Regions from separate parts of the Halorussus sp. AFM4 genome, predicted to be linked through region 1. Evidence: riboswitches for the same ligand, from Rfam matches in the RefSeq annotation. Region 1 holds a riboswitch; the other holds the start of a gene.

Region 1 (10,887 bases):
GAGATTCTTCGATACCTCGCCGAGCAAAACGCGATTATTGTCCTCGACGAATTCCCCTACTTGGTCGAACAGGACGAAAGCCTCCCCTCCGTGTTACAGGCAATGTTCGATTACGAACTCGACGAGTCGGCCGCGACATTCATCCTCGTCGGTTCATCGATCAGCATGATGGAAGAGGCTGCCCTCCTCGGAAACAGTCCACTGTACGGCCGTTCCTCACTCAAACTCGATATTAGACAGCTACCGTTCGACGCCGCGATGGAATTCTTCGACGATACGTACAGCGTAGACGAGCAGGTCCTTACGTGGGGCGTGTTCGGCGGTGTCCCGTACTACCTCGAAGAGGTCTCCCCCGACTCGACGCTTGCAGAGAACATCCAGCAGACAATTCTCTCACGCCATGGAACCCTCCACGATGAACCAGACTACGTACTTCGAATGGAGCTCACGGAACCGACGCGGTACTTCTCGATCTTAGAGGCTATCGCCGGCGGAAGCACCAGTCGGAACGAGATTGCAGGGACAACGGGTATTGACTATAACCAGCTCTCGAAGTATCTCAATCGACTCTCCCGGCTTCGTCTCGTTGATCAGCACGTGCCGATCACCGAGCAAAAAGAACGGAGCAAACGAAGCCGATACCGTATTCGGGACCCGTTCTTCCGCTTCTGGTTCCACTTCGTCTACGGGACCAGCGAGCAATACGACGAGTTCGGGGGAGACGCGTACGACGTGCTCATTAAACCGGAGATGGCTAATTTCGTGAGTCGGTCGTTCGAGGAGTTATGTTGTTCGGCCCTGCGGTCCCTCTATCCGGAGTACACGATCACGAAGACCGGGCAGTGGTGGTACGGTGAACACGAGATCGACGTCGTGGGCCTCACTGCGGGAGAAACCCTAATTGCCGGCGAGTGTAAATTCCAGCAATCGCCACTCGGGTACGACGCCCTCTCGAAGCTTGAACGACACGTCGATGAACTCCGTTGGACGCCAAACGACGGCAGCAGTCGAGTCGAGAAGTACGCGCTATTCTCACGGAACGGATTCAAACAATCCGTCAGGGAGGCGGCTGCAGAGCGAGAGAATCTTCGACTATTCTCAGTCGAAGATATCGTTACTGCGTTGAGCAGCTAACAGCACCAGAGATACATTCGCAGTTTTCATCGAAGATAGGGAACCCAGATTCTCGGCATTCAAGCCGGTGTTTGAGATTCGAAAGGGAATGACTGCCGCCTCACCCTCGATTTTCGAGATGGAGACCTCGAGCGGTTGGTTGGGCTGCCCGACCTTCTCGTGAACACCTACTAGAAAAGTTGAATTTCAGGATATAAATCATTAAATTCTGTAGGTTACGAGAATCAGTCATGAGTTCCTCCGAATCTCTCTTAATCGCAGGTGCCCTCCTACTCGGCATCTGCCTGCCAGTGGTAGCCGCCAGCCTTCCAAATTCATATAGCCTGTTCTTCTTTTCCCTCGTGGCATTCGCCGTCGTTGCGATCGGGGCGCTCGGTTTCATCGCATTCTATGCGAAAACCCGACGCGCCTACTGAGTCAGTCTCAACTAAAAGCTCCCTCGGTTTCTCTCCCCCAGGGGAGGTGAGGGTATCTAATGAGTGTCACCGACTATCCGACCGACGAAAACGGCAACCCAGACCACGAAGCAGCTATAGAAGCCATGGGGCTCACTGATATTTCCTCAGCGAATCCCCAGTTCTACGTCGCGCCGGCCGGTAACATCCTCGCAGTGATAGGCGTCGATGCCGACGCTGGAGAGGTGACAGGAATCAACCCAGCAGACCTGCTGGATACCGACACCTGGACGGCCAACCTCCAAGTTCTCTGGGACGAGTGGGCGAACGGCTCGCTCACCTTCCGCTCGCGACAGTACCTCGCCCCCGAAGAAGCAACGTACAACACCGAACAGAAGGCTGCCATCGACCGAACCTATCTCGCCGAGCTCGCCGACATCTCCGACAGGCTCCTCAAGGAGATCACCGACAACGACGAATCCCCTGACGGCGACTTGGCTGAGGCAGTCCAGGCAGTCTACGCGGCTCTCGACTACCACGACGGATTTGTCACACCGCCGTAAGAGTAGATAAGAACACGGGTTCTGTATTCAGAATCGCTGCTGGAATCACCGCTAAGTACAGAACGTGAATTGAACCCCCGTAATTTCGTCGGACGATAGATGGTCACTGACTAGTTCCGTAATATATATTTGGAAACGCCAGAATCTTCCGGTAGCAACCGGGCGATGGAGTCCGCCTGCTCCAACTACCGGCGACGCCGGTTGATGACTCCTTTTCAGAGGCCCCTATGACAGATACACATCCGCTCGTGACACTCGAAACGATCATCCTGATCGGCATCGGCGGCTTTGCTGGGTCGAACCTCCGGTACTTCGTCGGGCAGTTACTTCCCGGAATCGAGGGGACTCTCCTTGTGAACACGCTTGGGAGTTTCGCTCTCGGCTTCCTGTTGTACGAGGCCATCCATCTCGGTGTGTTAGCAGGCGAGACGAAACTAGTCGCCGCAACAGGCTTCCTTTCGTCGTTCACGACGTACAGTACGTTCGCATTGGAGACGGTGCTGACGCCGGAGTTGGCGCTTGTGAACGTGGTCGGAACCTACGCGCTTGGATTCACGGGCGTGATTGTCGGGCGTGAAGCCGTGGCCGTCTTTGAGCGGGGGGAGCAGTAGTGGTGACTGTTGACCCGGCGCATCTTGTGGGGACAGGCGGTGCGTTCGGGGCGCTCTGTCGGCATTACGTGGCCCAAGCCGTGGAAGGGGATGGATTTCCATTGGGAACGATGACGGTAAATGTTCTTGGGAGTTTTGTCCTTGGAGTGGTGGCCTTCGCCAGCGTGAACAGCGACATTCTGTTGTTCGTTGGAGTTGGGGCCGCCGGGTCGTTCACGACGTTCTCATCGTTTTCGTTCGAGACCGTTCGGCTGTGGGAGGACGGGTATCGGCGGCAGGCGACAGTAAACGCGCTCGGGAATCTCGGCGGGGCACTTGTTGCGCTCGGCGTCGCATGGGGGATAGTGACCGTTGTTTGAGGTATTGAATTGTACTTGATGTCTAACACGAAAGATCTGCACCACGTACTTATCGGCGCTCTATTCCCATCTCAAATGTAGACTAAATAAAAACCGAGCTGCCAAGTACTGGTAAGCAGCCCGTCGTTTTTGGTCCCCAGCGTGGGTGAGGGTTCACTTCATGAGGCTTATTCCAGAGCTCCAAGACGCTGCGCCGGACAACTGGGCGTTTGAGACCGAAATCGGTAACGGAGAACGGTATCGGTTTGCACTAGAGTATAGCTGTGTGTTCTGCCATATCGCGTCCCGTAGCGGTGGTCGATGGCAGGTCGTTGTGAACTATCGCCCCGATTCGACGGAAGATGCAATCTTCGGGATGGAAGAAGAGAAGTGGCAGAACGCGCTGTCACTCGCGAGCGGCGTCATGGCGTTGTACACCGCAGCAGTCGAAAACACCATCGACTCGCTCAGTTCGTACGCAGACCTCCCACCGGACGTCGTCGACGGGATGCCAGGTGCGAACGCGACACAGAGATCCCCCAGCAACGAGAAGGGGGAAAGAAGCTCATGAGCAGTACGACCGACCGCTATTCCGAAAGTCGCCTAGAGAGCCCGCCCGACCTCGACCAGTTGAAGCAGCGAGCAGAAGCGCTGAAAACCCGGTACTCCGAACACGTCATCGGGAAATCAACACCAACGGAGGGTGAACCTGCCGACCTTGCAGCGGTGTTCGCCCGCGTCGACGGACTCGTGAATCTCCGGACGGCGATCTCGTGTCCGCATTGTCCGTGGATGGAAGGCGTCTCGGACAACAGCATCGGCTACGCGCTCGTCGATACGAGCGGGGAGTCGCTCTCCGAGTGGTTCATCGGCGACCGCTGTCCGAGACATGCAGACCATGTCCCGGCGAACGCGGACATCATCGTTCAGTACGAAACGTCGCCGACAGCTCGCCGCCTGAACGCGCTCAAGCGTAACGCCCGCAAGATCGCCCGACTCAACGACTAACTGCCCCATTCCGACTCGGAGTTCGATATGATATTCCTCGGAGTTTCCACCCCACTCGATAGCCGGCCAGACCCAGTTCAACGACTGTACGCCACTCTCGCGGATGTAAACGATGCCGTAGATGGGCCCAGATACCTGCGAAACGCAACTGGGTCGCTCGACTGGCCGGACCGTGGAGTGTACTTCTTCTTCTCGTCTGACTCCGATCTGGAGTCAGCGCCGGCGCGAGACTGGCACCTTACTCGCGTCGGGACCGTCGGAGTCTCCGAGGGCAGCTCGAACACGCTCTGGAACAGGCTCCGGCAGCACCGAGGGAATTTCCGTGGAAAGTACGCCGGCGGCGGCAACCACCGGGGGTCGATCTTCCGACTCCACGTCGGCCGTGCACTCATCGAACGCGATAACCTCCACGATGACTACCACCACTGGGGAACGCCGCTGCGCGACCTCGACGTCGAAACGACGACCATCCGTGAACAAGAGCATCCGCTCGAGCAACGGGTCAGCGACTACATTCGCGACCTGCCGTTCCTCTGGGTGAACATCCCCGACGAACCGGGCCCCGAGAGCGACCGTGCAACGGTCGAAAAGAACGCCATCGCGACGCTTAGCCACTTCCGTCGAACCAACCCCGACCTGTACAAGGACGGCTGGCTTGGCCACGAATCGCCGAAGCCAGAAATCTACAAGACGGGGCTCTGGAATATCAACCACGTCGAGGCGTTATACAGTCAGCACGTCGTCGATCTCATCTCCGAGTACGCCGAAAAGACCCAGCCTCTCTCCGAGGAGTGATGGGGCGTTTGTCTCCCCCTCCAGGCAGGTGGAGGAATAACTTTGAACGCTACTACCACCGACCCGCCGTATGAGGCGGTCTTCCTCGATGAACCACCGCTTCCTGCCGGGTTCATGCAGGAGTGTAAGTCTGAACACGACCTCCCGTTCTACGTCGACGTGCCGCTCCCGGACAGTGTCCCGAAGGATACTGCCGACCGCGAAATCGACCTTGCAGAACGCATCCTCTCGGCCGGCGGGACAGAGACTCAAACGGCGCCGACTCACCACGAGGAGATCCGGAAGTCAATGACCGAGTGGGCGCCCGACCATGGCGAAGACATCGATGGCGACCCCGGCTACTGGCGGCGGATGGTTCTCTCGCTGTCGCCTCGTGAGCGGAACTTCGGCACTCTTCGTGGCGAGTACGAAGAGCAACTGCAGAAGGCTCGAACGATTCTCGCCTGGGCAGCCGACACCATCAGCCAGGACGTCCTCGAGGAGGTCGAGCAAGAGCAAGCCGACGCTATCCGGGAGAAGTGTCGGGACGCTGCAGAAGCGGTGAAGGCCGAGCGAAAGCGGGAAGCGTTCAGAGACGACCCACCGGTGTCGGTCAACGGCTGGGAGCGCGTCGACGTCGACCACGGTGACGTCCGACTCGCCTACCAAGCAGAGAACCATGGAACGCCGGTCATCGCGGTCGTCTACGACCAGCCTGACGGCGGGTTGGAAGCTCGCGAGTTCACGCTGGAGAGCTGGAACAAGGCAGGAGGTAACCCTCACGAGACGCGGACGAACCGACATCTCGTGAGTTCGGTCGGAGACACTGCGTTCGACCGGCTCTACAGCCACGTCCACACGTTCGACGTTGAACCACTCCCGGCCGACGCCGTGGAGGCGTAACGATGGGCGACGAGCGAGCACGCGCCGAAGACGCGATCGAGGCAGCACTACGGGAGCGAGGTGGCACAGGGCAAGAACTGCTCGGGGAGTGTCCATACAACGCGATTGCGCTCTCCGACGAGCTCGAGGAGAGGTTCGACGACCGCGTGGTTCTGCTAATCCGTGGGCTACTCGACATGGACCGGGCGCCGTCGCCGCTACCAGTCATCGATCCAGACCACCACGGGAACGCTCACTGGTGGGTCGAGATGCCTATCGGCGGCGTCTGGCACACGCTCGATATCGCCTCGGAACTCCCGGACCGTCGAGGAGAGTCCATCATCGTGAAAGGGCGCCCAGAACACTACGTTCCCTACAAAGTCAACCCTGAAACCAAGTATTTCCGACCCAGATGATGCGAGTGGCTGGATAAAGATACCGGGAGCTTGAGCCATCTCCAAACTGACTGTCACGGTCTCGATTGGGGTGGTTTGTCACTCTCAAAACCGAGTGAGAGAGGTTCTCAGGTGAACAAAAGTGGCAGTCTTGAAAATCGTTACAGCATCCAACTGGCCTCAAGTTTCGGGTCGCGAATTCATCGAAGCAGTGATCGGCCGATACCGGTTCCGCGGTCACAGCTCTAACCTGACCGTCGAGGTCAAAGACACCGACGAAGGTCAGGACTTGGCAATCAACGGGAGGACAGGCTTTGCCGCCTTCCCCGAGGAGAACGTCGACAGCAAGGACGATCTTTCAGACCCCGAAAAGGTGCTCTATTGAAAACGACAGACGGCGTCAGGATTGTTTCGTAACGGTTTGAGAGAATGAGGTCGAGAAGTCGAGTGTGGCAGTCGCGCTCCTCGACCTCATTGAGAAGGCACTACGTGTAGCCAAACAAGCGTTGGGAAATCACGCGGGGAAGCCCGAGTCAGGCGGGCTTCCCCGCGAGGCCCACATCGTCGCGCACTGTATTCGCAAGGAAGAGGGTCACACCTTTACGGAACTGGTTGATCGGCTCGGACTTATGCCGGAGGTGTGCGACCGCCTCGGCATACATCCCGAGGCGTTGCCTGACCCAACCACGTTCTACCACTCACTTGATCGATACGCGATGTACGTGTGGCGGGCGTTGCTGCGCGTCTCCGCGCAGCAACTCCGCCAGTCTGGCCACGTCGCCCTTGACAGCACGTTCTTCGAACGTGACCAAGCCTCGCAGTATTATCTCCAACGTCAGAGCCGGACAGTCACAACAATCAAAGCGACGACGCTAACTGATACAGAGTCGCTGGCGGTGCTGGACGTGCATTGCTGTATCGAGCGGGAACACGATACGAAGGCTGGCCCGCGGGTCGTCCGCCGGAATGCGGACGACCTGCGGGCCGTCGTCGCCGACAACGGTTTCCAAGACTGGCATACCGAATACGAACTGTCCGCGTACGATCTCGACTACCGCGTCCATCATCGTGGATCGAAATTGATGGCTGTGGCACACAACGCACTCAACCGGACGAACGGCTACCCGCAGCGGTGGATGGCGGAGACGTCTTACTCAACGACAAAGCGAACGCAAGCCTCCGCCTTGCGTTCGCGGTTCTGGTATCGGCAGTTCCGTGAAATCGTCTTGATGTTCGCTCTCCACAACATCAAGAAGACCGCTAAGAAACTATGATCCTACCGCCGTACCGCATATTCATAGAGCAGATTGAACAGCAATCTCGGCGATGAATATTCCGTTATCGACTATTCGATTCAGATTCTCCAAGATAGAGAGTTGCCAACGGTCTTTTAGTCCAATCTGGTTGCTCATTCGTTGGTCTAGCGCGGCGAGATCCTCCGTGATTTTCTCGGATTCCTCTAACGTATCGAAAACGGCTTCTAAATCTTCGTGGCCCAACGTTACATCTACAGCTCGTCGTACTACGTCGGTGACGTCCAACCCTAATTGTTCGATTTCGGTTTTCAATTTACTCGGCGGAGACTGTTTCATCTGGAGGACAACATTTGCGATATCTTCTGCGGAGTCAGCGATTCGCTCAAGATGTTGAGCTAACATGTAACACTCGAAAATCGTTGGTCGGTCGAGTCCAAGATCGTCTACCGCGTCATACGAAGTCATCGTTCGGTGAAAATAACCTGAGACCATGGCGAAGATGCGATCTGCCTCGGCTTCACGCGTGATAACTCCTTGGCGTGCAAGTTCTGTGTTCTGCTCGACAAATGAAGTTATCGCATCCCGTTGCATGGATAGAACAACGGATTTTAGCCGGACCACCGATTGTCGAAGCGAGATGTCCGACGTATCGAGGATATTTTTCAATGTAATTCTGGTTCCGGTCTCTTCCATAATCTCAATTCCCATGAGCTTCCCAACTGTTTCCCTAACGCACCGTCGCTGATCAGTTGTAAGCTCTTCTGCAGTAATCAAATCAATTTGTTGAAAACCGTTAGCATAGATTGCCCGGATTATCCTCGCCACATGAATCTCGTTTAATCCCTCTATTGGTACCTGTACATACTCTCTCTCCTCGTCCTCTTGGTCCTGTGGATGAAGTAGCAGAGACCCATCTCCGTGGGGTTCGATATAGACTGATGACCCGGCTTCGAGTCCTTGCTCTATCGCCCATTCTTTCGGGAGTGAGACGGTGTACGTCGTTCCTCCGGCGAGCTGGACTTTTCGTGTTACTCGTTCGTTTTGGGAAGCCGTCATCGGGTTAAAGACCGTGGTAATAGACCACACAATTGAATAGTTCTTCAACTGTTTTAACGCTTTGTTGCATATCTCGTCGAACCATTCTTAATTGATAGCATTCAGTTAGAGGCCTCAAGCGCAATTAGAACGAACAGAAGAATACGTCTACCCGGATTACCCGAACTTTCCGGTAATGTAATCGTTGACCCGGCTATCGTCTGGATCCTGGAAAATCTTCTTCGTTGGACCGAATTCAACGAGTTTTCCACCAGTGAGGAATACACCGGTGTTGTGGCTGATTCGCGCAGCCTGTTGCATATTGTGCGTCACGATGACCACGGTATAGTCAGTACAGAGTTCAGCAATGAGATCTTCGATCTCGGCGGTTGCAATCGGATCGAGTGCGCTAGCGGGTTCGTCCATGAGGACAACCTCTGGGTCAACTGAAATTGCCCGTGCGATACAGAGTCGTTGTTGCTGTCCACCCGAAAGGTCGAGCGCACTCTCGTCAAGTCTATCTTTGACTTCGTCCCAAAGTGCTGCGCGCTTGAGTGCTGTTTCCACCTTTTTGTCTAGATTGTCGTCCTTGTTCTGAATTCGCAATCCGTATGCGACGTTGTCGTAGATGCTCTTGGGAAACGGATTCGGGGTCTGAAATACCATCCCGATTCGACGCCGGAGCACAACAGGATCGACGTCGCTAGTGTAGACGTTTCGCCCATCAAAGAGAAGTTCTCCCTCGACGCGAGCGGCTTCTATCAAGTCGTTCATCCGATTGATGCATCGCATGAAGGTGGATTTCCCACATCCCGACGGGCCGATAAGAGCGGTTACCTTGTTCCTCCGGACTTCCATACTGACGTTTTCCAACGCTTGTTCGTCATTGTACCACACGCTCAAGTCGCGCGCTTCGATAATCGGTTTGGTTTCAGCCTCTTGACCCCCCTCCGCGGCTGCCTCTGTGACCTCCGGATCAACCTCCATATCTACTAAGAAGTCGCTTCCGCCGTTCGTGTCCGTGTCAGTGGTGTTGCGTTCGTTCATAGTTCTCGTCGTTACTTCCCCCGTTCGTAGCGGTATCGAATGAGGATCGCCGTCCCGTTCAACAGTAACATTAATCCGAGCAACACGACGACGCTGGCGGCGACCACGCCGAACCGAAACTCCGGCTGAGGGAACGACGCCCACGCAAATATTTGCAGGGGGAGCGCGGTGGCCTTCTCGAACAGCCCCGTCGGCGGACGGAACACCGTCGTCGCCACCCCGATCATGATGAGAGGGGCCGTCTCCCCGATGGCTCGTCCGAGTGCGAGAATCGTCCCCGTCAGGATTCCCGGAAGCGCTTCCGGGAGGACGACGTTGCGAATCGTCTGCCACCGGCTCGCACCCATCCCGTAGGATGCTTGTCGATGGGAATCGGGGACCGACCGGAGTGCCTCCTGCGCAGAGACGATGACGATTGGGAGAATGAGGAGGCCGAGTGTCACCCCAGCCGTGATGACGAGTCCGCGATCCATGTTCAGCGTCTTCAAAAACAGTGCCAAGCCGAGCAGTCCGTAGACAACCGAGGGGACGCCAGCGAGGTTGCTAATGTTCACCTGAATTAACTGCGTGAATCGGTTGTTCGGCGTGTACTCCTCAAGGTAAATTGCGGCTCCTACCCCAACTGGAAACGTCAACAGCGCCATTACGCCGACAACCAATAACGAGCCGATTATCGCTGGATAGATACCCGCGTCTTCCGGGAATCGAGAATACGAATTCGTCAGCAGCTCCCAATTGAGCCACGACCCTTCGGGCTGAAATAGGGCTAACGCGTCAACGGTGACGTAGCCTAGGAGCACGGCAAGCGAGACGATTCCGATGAGGGTTGCGCCTAGTAGAATGACTTCGAACAATCTTCCCCGAAGTTCTTCGTAGGTCCGGGACGCACCACCCTGGAGGAACCCCTCGGCGTCGGTGTCTGTTGCCATTAGCGGTATACCTCCCGATATCGATTGCGAATATACTCTGCGATGAGATTCATGCTGAACGTCATGACGAATAACGTCAGTCCTAGGGCGAACATGGCATAGAAGGCAGGCGTTGACCCCGTAATGTCGCTCAGGCCGATGTTGACCATCGCCGCCGTGATGGTTTCGGTCGATTCGTAGAAGTTCTTCATGACGTCCGGAAAGTATGGCATCTGGGGGCTCTGCCCGGCAGCAATGGTCACGGCCATCGTCTCGCCGATGGCCCGCGAGAGCGCAAGGACATACGATGAGATGACGCCGGAAAACGCCGCTGGCACGACGACCTTCGTAGAGACATCGAACTTCGTGGAACCGAGGCCGTAGGCTGCCTCCCGAAGCGAGTCAGGGACGGAACTGATCGCGTCCTCACTGATCGAGGAGACCATCGGAATGATCATGATGCCGACAACCACGGACGCGCTCATGGCGTTGAACGTTCCGAGAGGAAAGAACGTCCGAAGTGCTGGCGTGATATACACCA
Region 2 (10,887 bases), on a different contig from region 1:
GACTGTCGTGGCTGCCGTCTGGGGCAACCTCTGGGTGAAGCTGTTCCTGTTCATGCTGTATACGGGATCGTTCATCTTTTGCGGCGGACTCGTGCTGATCCCGTTCATCGAGAAGTATGTCGTGACGAATTTCGGATGGCTGACCGCCACCGAGTTCGTCGACGGGATCGCCATCGGCCAGCTCACGCCCGGCCCCGTGGTGATGACGACCGCGTTCGTCGGCTGCAAGCTGATGCTCGACACATACGGGACGCTCCCGTGGGCTGTGTTGGGGGCATTTGTCGCGATGTTCGGCGCGTTCGCTCCCTCGTTCCTGTTTATCACTGGCGCGTTCCCGTACGTGGCCCGGGTCCGGGACAATGACGTCGTCCGGGCGGCGCTGTTCGGGATCAACGCCGCAGTCGTCGGGGCGATCGTCGGCGCAACGGTGACGCTGGCGTTCAGCGCCTTCGCAGTCGTTACCGGAACGCCTGATTCAGTCGCGAACGCTCCGTTTGATCCCGTCCGAGTTACCCTCGCAGTCGTGACGTTCGTCCTGTTCACGCGGGACGTGGATGTAGCGTACCTGATCATCGGCGGCGGCGTCCTCGGCGCCGCGGTCTTCTTACTCGCGTGATCCACCATGGCAACCGAACAAGACACTGAGTCGTTCGACCTGTTCGCATCGTTCCGCCAGTTTTTCGCCCTCGAGCGTGATGTGCTCGTGTTGTCGTTGGCGATGCTGGCGTTCAGCCTCAGCTTCCAGATGACCAGCCGCTACATTCCGGAGTACATGCGCGTCCTCGGAGCGGGGGCTGGTGTTATCGGACTCTACGGGAGCGTCGGCAACCTTATCAGTGCGGTGTATCCCTACCCGGGCGGTGCGCTCTCGGACCGTGTAGGCTCCCGAATCGCGCTCACCGGGTTCGCCGTCGTGACGACCATCGGCTTCGGACTCTGGTGGCTCGCACCAGAACTGGGAGCTATCGGTGTCGGTGGATTCTCCGTCCCGGCATGGGGATGGATATTCGTCGGTCTCTTCCTGGCGCAGGCGTGGAAGTCGTTCGGCCTCGGCGCGACGTTCGCCATCGTCAAGCAGAGCGTTCCGCCGAACAAGCTAGCGATGGGGTTCGCCTCGACGGAAATCTTCCGCCGCATCGGCTTCCTCATCGGCCCCCTGCTCGCAGCGGGCCTGCTGGCAATCACGGCCTCGTTCGTCGAGGGGTTCCAGCGCATCCTGCTGTTGGGCATCGCATTCGCGGCCGTCGCGACCGTCGTTCAGCACTTCCTCTATGACGCGAGCGAAGACTCGATCGGCGACTCCTTCGAAGGACTCGACCAGATTCGGCGCGACCTCCGGGAGATGCCCGAGACATTGCGGCCGCTCCTGGTTGCGGATACACTGATTCGCTTCGCGAACGGGATGGTCTACGTCTTCTTCGTCATCGTCGTCACGAACTTCCTCGAGGTGGGGTTCCAGGGCTTTGGCACGACACTACAACCGGCCGCCTTCTTCGGGGTTCTCCTCGGTATCGAGATGGTGATCGCGATCCTCACGAAAGCCCCCGTCTCGAAAGCTGCAGAGTACACGGGGCTGAAGCCAGTGGTCGGCCTCGGCTTTTTCGTCTATGCGATCTTCCCGATACTGCTCATCAACGCGCCGGCGAACCAGTGGGTGCTGGTCGCGCTGTTCGCCTTCTCCGGCCTTCGGTTTGCCGGGCTCCCGGCCCACAAGGCGATGATCGTTGGTCCCGCTGAGACGGACGCCGGGGGGCGCGTGACCGGGACCTACTACTTGCTTCGGAACACGGTCGTCATCCCGAGTGCTGCCCTCGGCGGATGGCTGTACGGGAGTGACTGGCGTCTTACACTCCCGTTCGACGTGGGCGGACTCACGACTCCGACGGTCGTCGCCGGCCCAGAACTCGCGTTCGGAGTGGCGACGGCTGTTGGGCTGGTCGGTGTCGGCTACTTCGCCCTGTTCGGTCAGGAGTTTGAGGCCTATGCCTGACCGCAGTTCTTCACCGACCGTACCTCTCCTCGCTGCTGCAAATTATCTGAACAGCAGTTCATACCGCCACACCTATATGAAGACATATTCAATCAGAGTGCAATGGCCCAAACGGAATCACGGCTCCGGCGACTCATCGCCGACGAACTCGGCAAGTGCTGCGATACAGACGTCGAATGTCGTCTTGACGAACTTCAGCAGCTCGCAGATGCCGCGTTCAGCGATAAGTCGACAGCGACCGTTTTCAGCGTTCTGGGAAACGAAACCCGACATCGGCTCGCTCGAGTGCTCTCCGTGGCGGATGATGAACTCTGTGTTTGTGAGCTGGAACCGCTCGTCGACGTGAGCGAAAGCGCAGTTAGTCATGCCCTTTCGGACCTCGTCGACGCTGGACTCGTCGACCGCCGCAAGGACGGCAACTGGCGCTACTATACGAGCACCTCCCTTGCAGACGAATTGTTCGCGACCGCTGATCAAGAGGTGAGCGAAGAGTGAGCGACGATCTCAGCGTCCTCGACCGTTACCTCACCGTCTGGATCGGGCTCGCGATGGTACTTGGCGTCGCAGTCGGCCGCTTCGCACCGGGTGTCGTCGCCGTCCTGAACGCGGTCACGTGGCACGGCACGAGTCTTCCGATCGCCCTCGGGCTGTTCGTGATGATCTTCCCGATCATGGCCGAGATTGATTATGGTAGTATCCCGCAAGTCACCCGTACAGCCAGAAAGGAAATCGGCCTAACACTCGCGTTCAACTGGCTCATTGCGCCGTTCGTGATGTACGGGCTAGCGGTGTTCTTCCTCGGCGGCCACCCCGAATTCGTGACCGGCCTCATCATTGTCGGGATCGCGCCGTGTATCGCAATGGTGCTCGTCTGGAACGAACTTGCCGCTGGTAATCAGGAGATGTGTGCGGTTTGTGTCGGGGTCAACAGCCTCCTCCAAATCGCACTGTTCGTCCCCTACGCTTTCCTCTTCCTCACTGTCCTTCGAGGGACGACCGTTGACGTCTCGATGGGGCTCATCGCACAGATGGTCGGTGTCTTCCTCGGCCTCCCACTCCTCCTCGGGTATCTCACCCAGAAGGTTGCGTTCCGCACGGTCGGTCGCGACACCTACTACGGACGGTTTATCCCACGGATCAGTCCGCTTGGTCTGCTCGGCCTGCTCTTCACGGTCGTCGTGATGTTCGCGCTCAAGGGCGACTACATCGTCTCGCATCCCGAACAGATCCTCCTCATCGCCGTCCCGCTGTTCATCTTCTTCACAGCACTTTGGGGGATCGCCTACGGCGTGAGCGCGTTCCTCGGGTTCGACTACACCGAGAGTATCAGCCTCGCGTTCACCGCGTCCTCGAACAACTTCGAACTTGCCATCGCGGTGGCAGTCGCTGTCTTCGGTATCGGGAGCAACGTGGCGCTCGCAACCGTCGTTGGACCACTTATCGAGGTTCCGGTAATGCTGGCACTCGTCCGCGTTGCACTTGCGACAAAAGACAGCCTCTTCCCCGAATCTGAAGGAGTCACCAACGTTGCCTACTCGGACTAATTCGGTTCGTATCGGATTCGTCTGTGTGGAGAACGCAGGCCGCAGCCAGATCGCCGCGGCTGTCGCAGAAACACAGCTGGAGGCCTGTGGGCGGACAGATGTCGAAATCACAAGCGGTGGAACCGACCCTGCTGAGAAGATATATCCCGTGGTCGTCGACGTGATGGCCGAGAAAGGATATGATCTCTCTTCACGGACCCCTAGTGAAATCACTCCGCGAGAACTATCCCAGTGCGATATCGTCGCGTTGATGGGGTGCTCACTCTCGATCGATGACCTTCCAACGGGGGTTGTCGTTCGTGATTGGGGGTTCATCGATCCCGCATCGAGTGACCGTAAAGAGGTGTGGGCGCTTAGTACAGAAATCGAACAACAGGTTATCGAACTGCTCGATGACTTACCTCCCCAAGAAGACCGAGAATATCACAGAGTTCCATAATCCATGACCGATACTACTGAATCCGAACCGACTCGTATCGCTTTCGTGTGCGTCCAGAACGCTGGTCGTTCGCAGATGGCCTACACGTTCGCGCAACAAGAGCTGGAAGAGCGGGATCTCGAAGACGAAATTGAACTCGTTACGGGAGGAACCCAGCCTGCGGAACACGTCCACGATGAAGTGGTGCGTGCAATGCACGACGTCGGAATCGACATTTCAGACCGGACTCCGCGTGAGGTGACGTTTGAGGAGATTCAGCAGAGTGACTACGTCATCACGATGGGGTGTTCACCCGAAGAGGTCTGCCCCGCCGGATGGGCCGGGGAGAACCGTGATTGGGATTTAGACGACCCAGATGGGATGTCTCCAGCAGAGGTTGCACGCATCCGTGACGACATCAAGCGGCGAGTCGCGGAGCTCTTCGACGGGATTGCGGGTACTTCTTGAATGGGGCTCCCCGAACCCTCTCACTTCGGAACCGCTATCGAGAGCTTCTACAACAGCAGTGCTGGGCGGCACCTATTTCAACGTGTCACAGAACGCGTCTCCCACACTTCGAAGTGTTAGAGACAACGGAGGAGATCTCAGATGGAATCTCGGAACTGCCGACAGCCTCCCAATTATAGCTGTAGGATGGTAGCGATACCCGCAGCAGTACCAGCAGCGATCAAGCACAGTCCAAGCGTGCCAAGCGCATAGATCCCTGCGCGTAGACGGCCACTCCCCTCCCACATCCGAACGGCTTGGACTGAAAACGAGGAGTACGTCGTGAAAGACCCACATACGCCAGTCCCAACGAAGAGGGCGACCTCGCTATCGAGGCTGGTGAATACGACTAGCCCGAGTATGAAGCTCCCGGCGACGTTCACCACGAGCGTTGAGAATGAGAACCGATCGTGCACGAGCAACTGGTCGATTATATAACGTAATACTGCACCGATTGCCCCGCCTGTCCCCAGGAGATGAGCGGGTTCCATCAGTCGCTCACCTCCGGTGCAGGCGGTGTTACAGTTGTAACCCATCGGGCTGCTTCCCGGCCAACGAGGACAGCTCCAAAACCCAGAACGTAACTACCGCTAATATAAGCGATCGCCACTAGTGGTGCGGTTGTGAGTGCATCGGTGATGAACGTGCTGTAGGTGGTAAAAGAGGCAATGAATCCAGTCGCCATGAGGGTCCGACTGGCCCTGGAGATTGTCCCGCTGAACAGTTCTTCATAAATGAGGAAACCGAGCGCGAAACACCCGAGGACGTTGACCGTCGCTGTGGCCACCAACGAGTTGGGGATGGATAGTTCGACTAAGTATCGGAGGTTCGAGCCGGCAAACCCGCCGATACCGACGGCCAAAATTGCTTCCAGGTGTTCGAGGGGATGTGTCCGTATCATGGCTGATATGTAATAGGAGTCATCAGCCAGGACGGCGGTTGGGACAGGCGGACTCCATCGCCCGAACAGACCCACAAGGGGTGTTGTTTTCGATTGACCCTGGCGGCTATGTGAAAATTTCGATTGTGGATGGATCGGACGATGTGATAACTTAGCACGCGCTTGCTCACAGTCGATTCGCTGAGACCCGGGGAAAACTACCCCTTGAAGACGAGGCTACGACACGCTTCCCATCTATCTATTGGAAGGAACTTGCCGACCGTGGGAGGTTAGAGCAGTCCACCCCTATCTACCGACTAGACAGATCCCGTCCGATGTGTTTGCTATGATATCGAGCAAAAACAAGGGGGTTGAGACCGCAGTCGCGCAAAACGAGACTTACTCGTCCGTACCGTCGTCCCGTGCAGGATTATCCTCGTCGTCGCGGTCCTCCTCGTTCCCATGACCGCGGTCAGTGTCGGTGTCCTCGGGATCGTAGACCCAGAGACAGTCGTTGGGATAGGAGCGGCCGAGTTTATCGGCATCTTCACAGAGGAGCACGCGCCCGTCCGGGAGCGCGAGGACGTTGTCGACGTTCAGCGGCCGGTCGTTCGCGACGGCTGTCGTGTCGGTCGCGTCCGAGCCGACGACGACCGGTTCGAGCGTCGCCAGGTTGTAGTCGGGTTCAATCTCAGCGCGGTAGACGATCCCCCCGTCCACGCGTTCGAGTTGGATATCGCCCTGGCCGTCAGCCATCCCACTGTTGAGTTCAGCGAGCCCGAGATAGACGTAGTCGCCAGGCCGGGCATCGTCGACGTGGTCGATCCCCTCGGCCTTCCGGAATTCGACGGTTGCGCCGATCTCCTTGGCGGCGGCGCGCGTCTCGAGGAAGGGAACCTTGCGGAGGTTCTCGTCAACGCTGTCGGGACCGTGGCGCTCGTACTGTTCGGCCCATTCGACGATCTCCTCGTCCGTGATGTAGTCTTGATTGCCGTGCTTGGCGACTTCCTCGTCGGCCTCTCGGAGCGCCGCGTCGAGGTCCTCCCGCCAGTCGGTTTCGGCGTGGGTCTCGAGGTAGTCGACTTGCGTGATCCCGTCGTACTCAGTGATCCAGGACTCGACCTCAGCGTTACTGGCGCTGCCCAGTTCGAGCCATTCGAGTTCGAGGTCGGCCTCGGCGGGTGACCCCGAGACGTCGTTGGTCACCTTCGCGACGGAGAGCGTGCCCTCGATGTCCATCGGGTCGTTGTAGCTCGGAATCGGGCGGTTAGCGACGAACTTGTAGAAGCCCTTGTTCGTCCCGTCTGAGGTGATGTACACCGTCCTCTCGTCTGGCATGACGTTCCCGACCTCAGCGGCGACGCGGCCGAAGGCGTGGTGTTTGACAGGGATCCAGTCGTCGGAGGTGGGGTTCCGAATCTCGACGAGATGGCCATAGCGATACCGATTCGGGTAGATGTCCCCGATGGGGTCCGTCGTGTTGGTGTCGCCGTTCTGATCAACCGGGTCGGCACCCAGATAGTACGCCAGCAGTTCGACGCCGCCAAGCGCCCAGTACCCCTGGAGGTACCACGCTTGGTCGCCGAAGATCTCGTTGACCGCACTCTGACTCTCGGTGGGATTTGGTCGATTCCAGAACGCGGCACCGCCGCGACGACCGACGCCACTCCCCGCGTCGACGATGTCGCCAGCAGTGTGCCCTCCGGAGACTCGTGTGTGACCGTACTCTTCCTCAGCCGAAAGCGGCGTCCCCCACGGGGTCGTATCGCCCCAGCAGTTGATGCGGGTTCCGCCAATCTGCCGGAACTTCTCGCTGTTGGCAAGATTTTCAGTCGCCTCGAGGTCGGCTTCCCAGATCCCGTCCTCACGACTGACCGGCATCCGGGTGATGTTCCCTGGACTGGACTCGAAGTTCGTGAACAGGTAGCCGTCAGCTTCCTCGTCGTCAGTGGCGACCAGTTCGTTCATGTCTGGCGTGTACCCGAACTCGGCATATCGAGAGCCCGCGAACTTGATGAGGTCCTCCCCCTCGGGCGTGGTCGGGACACCGAGCGTTTCCCCGTCACCGATCGTATCCCCCTCGTTGGCAAGGAACGTGTACTCACCGTCCGCAACGCGGACATGCGACTGAGCCTCCTTCGTCGTGGGCGCCCCGAGGGGTTGGAATTCGCTGTCGCCGTCGAACTGGAACTGATAGCCGCCAACGTATCCGATCCCGCTCTTATCATAGGGGGCCGGATTGTCACGGCTCGGATGCTGATGACTGAAAAAGAGATCGCCACCGCCGGTGACGTACGGACCAGTGACCTCAGCTCCCAGGGAGGTCGTTGCGAACCGCTTGATAGTTCCTTGTACTGACGGTGCATGTTTCGTATCGCTATCTTCGGCACTGGCGATTCCTGCCGTACTGGCCCCGATCGCCGCAGCCAGCGATGTCGATAACAGTCGTCGTCTGGTGAAGTCCACCATGCATCCGTAGCTCCGATTGCCGTTTAATGTTCTTTTATAATAGACGAATTAAAACTCCAAAGTAGCAAGTTGGTCTATTGATGCGACTGTATCCCACCATTGTATTCCTCAAGCAGGTGAACTTACCTGTAGCACAGCCCACAAAGATGGCAGACGATTTTAGCTGGTGAAAAAAGGAATGGATCGTTCGACTGTCAAGCCGTCACTCTGGTCATAACCCGTCGAAGAGGTTTCGCTGATATGTTACTATGCCAAGATACACAATCGACGCAAAGCCGAACGCAATCAACAGTGGGGTCTCGGGCTCTGTTGGAAGTGCCACCACGAACAGTTCTCCTGCGATGAGGCTCGATAAAACGGTGAGTCCGTCGAGATAACGCTGTAGCATCGTATCCATGGGAATCGACGCTATTCGACTCCATGCTCCGCTACCTTCTGCCGGACTTCTTCTGCCCGCTGCTGGACCCAGGAGATGTATTGCTCGATCTTATCGGGTTTTGTTCCGTAGAATGACGCGATCCAGCTGATATCCGTTCCGGCTTGCGTCAAGAGATACGCGGCGAGGGTATCTTTTCCAGCTTGGACGAGTTCCGGGGGCACACCGCGTTCACCTGTTCCCGATTCGACAAACCCATTGGCATCGAAGTATACATCGGCGTACAGCAGTGCGGTTTCCGAGTCCTCAAAGACGACGTCTTTGTGATCCGGTGCTTCAAACCGATACTGAACGGTCTCGTCGTTGTCATCGACATATTCGACAATGTGGACCCCCAGAACGTACTCTGTGAATACTGACTCGTCCTGTTTGACAGATGGTTGTGTGTTGGTTTGAGACATGAGTGAGCTGAGTGCTCGTGGTGAGCGAAGGGTTCCTTCTTCCGTTTAAGGTTGCTATGTCGTGTATATCCTAGTATAGAGGAATCGGTATTGTTACGTATATCTCTCCGGCGGAGATACCGAAATCAATCCCAGGGTTCGTTCACTCTGAACTGGATCCACTCATTTTGATATGTCGGCTCCTGAGGTCTCTGTTCGAGTAGTTGGCGTACATTGAACACATATCACAGCGTACGGTGCTTGGGGTCCGTTTCAAGTACTGATGCCAGGCGTTCTCGACCACACAATGTCACCGCCAGATGCCCCTGACCGCAAGGCGATTTTCTTTTGTTCCAGTTGCGGCTGTGAGGAACCCGTGGACGGGGATTGGGTTATCAACTCGGCTTCACAGTCGTATGAATACGTGTGCCCAGTCTGTGGTACAGTCGTTCTTAGCCAACCACGGTTTGATCATAACCGAACACTCCGGCACGACCTGCTGAATGATCTTCAGGTCGTCAATGCACGCCTGCAGATGGTTGAGAATCAAGCCGACCTCCCAGCCGATCACTGGGATGTGATTACCCAGCGGCTTGACGAGATGGAGCAGTTCGTCGAGGAAATGCGTGACTACATGACTCTCGTCGAACAGGACGAACACGAGTTTGAACCAGTTAGTCTCCGGCCGACACTCGAAGAACAAGTCGCACTCGTCCAAAATGCACACGAGAACGCGACCCTGTTAGTCGAGGAGTTACCCGACACAACCGTATTGGCTGATGAACTACTCGGACATGTATTCAGGAATTTACTTCGAAATGCGGTCGAGCACAATGACAAGGACACACCGAAAGTGCATGTGAGCGCAGAGCGCACCTCCGAGACAGTCACGGTCACGATTGCAGACAATGGACCGGGGATCCCAGATGAACACAAAGAGACGATCCGAGAACGAGGTGTACAGATCGATGAGAGTACTGGGAGTGGTTTCGGCCTGCATCTGGTAACGGAGGCCGTGAATGCCTATAACGGTGATCTGCAGATTCAAGACAACGAGCCTGAAGGAACGAAAGTTCAAGTGACGCTCCCGACCGTCTGACTCAGAGGGAGCCTGTTTGGTTGCTCCTCTGTATCTATCGATTACAGATCGTCTCAACAGGGTATGCGAACTGTTCTATGACACCCTCGGATAAGACCGAATTACCGTGGATTCTCTGATAGGCAGCAATTGATTTGCCGGATGTAAACAAGCGGTAGCTCGACCGAATATACTGATCTTGATATCTCTTTCAGTGACGAACAGGATACTACTGTAAGGACTAGTATGGAATGGTACTGGGTGGGACTCGGTGATATGGGTGATATATCCGAATATTATTAGTTAATTGACCAATTATAAACGAATTTGCGATAGACGTTCATCTCACCATTTGGCTTGGTCGTTGTGACGAGTCAGTTACACACGGTCAAGGCCGTCGGCTATACAGCCCGAACTCAACCCATGCAATCTACCGAACCTGACCAGCGTGGTCGCGACGAAGAACAGTCTCCAGTCCAACAGCCGCAGCGAGTCCAGCAGGCTGCATCCTCGCAGCGCCAACAGAGTAACGAAGCCCGACAGCGCTCTCAGAGCCCTATTCAGCAGTCGAGAGAGTACTCCTCGGCGCAGCAGTCCGTCCAAGGGCCCTCCGTCAAACAGTCTCCGGCACAGCCGGCAAATCAGCAGCCCATGGGTCAGATGACCCAGCGTCCCCGAGCGCTTCACGAGGACGTCTCTCAACAGGTCTTTAACGCCGAGCCACAGCCAGCAGTCGGTCCTGCTGTGGATGTTTTCGATTCGGCTGAGGAAATCGTTGTCGTGATCGATTTGCCTGGATTTGATCCAAAAACTATCAATCTCCAAGCAGCTGATCAATCGCTGGTCATTACTGCTGAACGGACACTCGACGACGAGGAAGTCAGTGCCCGATCGATTCAGCGTGAGCGTCTCCCGCAAATCGAACGTGCCGTCGATCTTCCTGCTGAGATCGATATCGACGAGGCGATCGCGACCTGCGAAAATGGGGTTTGTCGGGTCACCCTCCCAAAAGCTGAGAACGCACGTCGGAAGAAGATCTCATTCGAGTCGGAAGCCAAGTAGGCCGCTAGTCGGTGCCGTTAGTCATTTTTCCACCTTCTAATACGAAATTTCATGTCACACTATACGAATTGCCGTCGTAGGACTCTGATGTTCACGCCAAGAAAACGATTCACCAACTCCCAA

The links. A riboswitch is a leader RNA that binds a small molecule or an ion and turns the genes downstream of it on or off. The one in region 1 is predicted to bind fluoride.
Region 2: another riboswitch for fluoride. It lies ahead of ACQUQF_RS24640 (fluoride efflux transporter FluC); the one in region 1 lies ahead of ACQUQF_RS21570 (fluoride efflux transporter FluC).

Annotation. Positions count from the first base shown of each region.
Region 1 covers NZ_JBNTJT010000005.1:276,658-287,544, reverse strand. Annotated here, with positions in the region: gene ACQUQF_RS21585 (ATP-binding protein) at 1-1,134, shown strand, start outside; gene ACQUQF_RS21580 (hypothetical protein) at 1,365-1,550, shown strand; gene ACQUQF_RS21575 (hypothetical protein) at 1,610-2,092, shown strand; fluoride riboswitch at 2,245-2,313, shown strand; gene ACQUQF_RS21570 (fluoride efflux transporter FluC) at 2,320-2,703, shown strand; gene crcB (fluoride efflux transporter CrcB) at 2,703-3,062, shown strand; gene ACQUQF_RS21560 (hypothetical protein) at 3,223-3,612, shown strand; gene ACQUQF_RS21555 (hypothetical protein) at 3,609-4,049, shown strand; gene ACQUQF_RS21550 (hypothetical protein) at 4,077-4,844, shown strand; gene ACQUQF_RS21545 (hypothetical protein) at 4,887-5,726, shown strand; gene ACQUQF_RS21540 (hypothetical protein) at 5,729-6,121, shown strand; gene ACQUQF_RS21535 (hypothetical protein) at 6,243-6,485, shown strand; gene ACQUQF_RS21530 (transposase) at 6,550-7,374, shown strand; gene ACQUQF_RS21525 (PhoU domain-containing protein) at 7,396-8,412, opposite strand; gene pstB (phosphate ABC transporter ATP-binding protein PstB) at 8,569-9,438, opposite strand; gene pstA (phosphate ABC transporter permease PstA) at 9,450-10,367, opposite strand; gene pstC (phosphate ABC transporter permease subunit PstC) at 10,367-10,887, opposite strand, start outside.
Region 2 covers NZ_JBNTJT010000007.1:34,782-45,668, reverse strand. Annotated here, with positions in the region: gene chrA (chromate efflux transporter) at 1-616, shown strand, start outside; gene ACQUQF_RS24670 (MFS transporter) at 623-1,990, shown strand; gene ACQUQF_RS24665 (ArsR/SmtB family transcription factor) at 2,093-2,485, shown strand; gene arsB (ACR3 family arsenite efflux transporter) at 2,482-3,534, shown strand; gene ACQUQF_RS24655 (low molecular weight phosphatase family protein) at 3,518-3,973, shown strand; gene ACQUQF_RS24650 (low molecular weight phosphatase family protein) at 3,977-4,420, shown strand; gene ACQUQF_RS24645 (fluoride efflux transporter FluC) at 4,594-4,950, opposite strand; gene ACQUQF_RS24640 (fluoride efflux transporter FluC) at 4,950-5,360, opposite strand; fluoride riboswitch at 5,367-5,431, opposite strand; gene ACQUQF_RS24635 (alkaline phosphatase PhoX) at 5,739-7,808, opposite strand; gene ACQUQF_RS24630 (hypothetical protein) at 8,217-8,645, opposite strand; gene ACQUQF_RS24625 (sensor histidine kinase) at 9,160-9,723, shown strand; gene ACQUQF_RS24620 (Hsp20/alpha crystallin family protein) at 10,354-10,764, shown strand.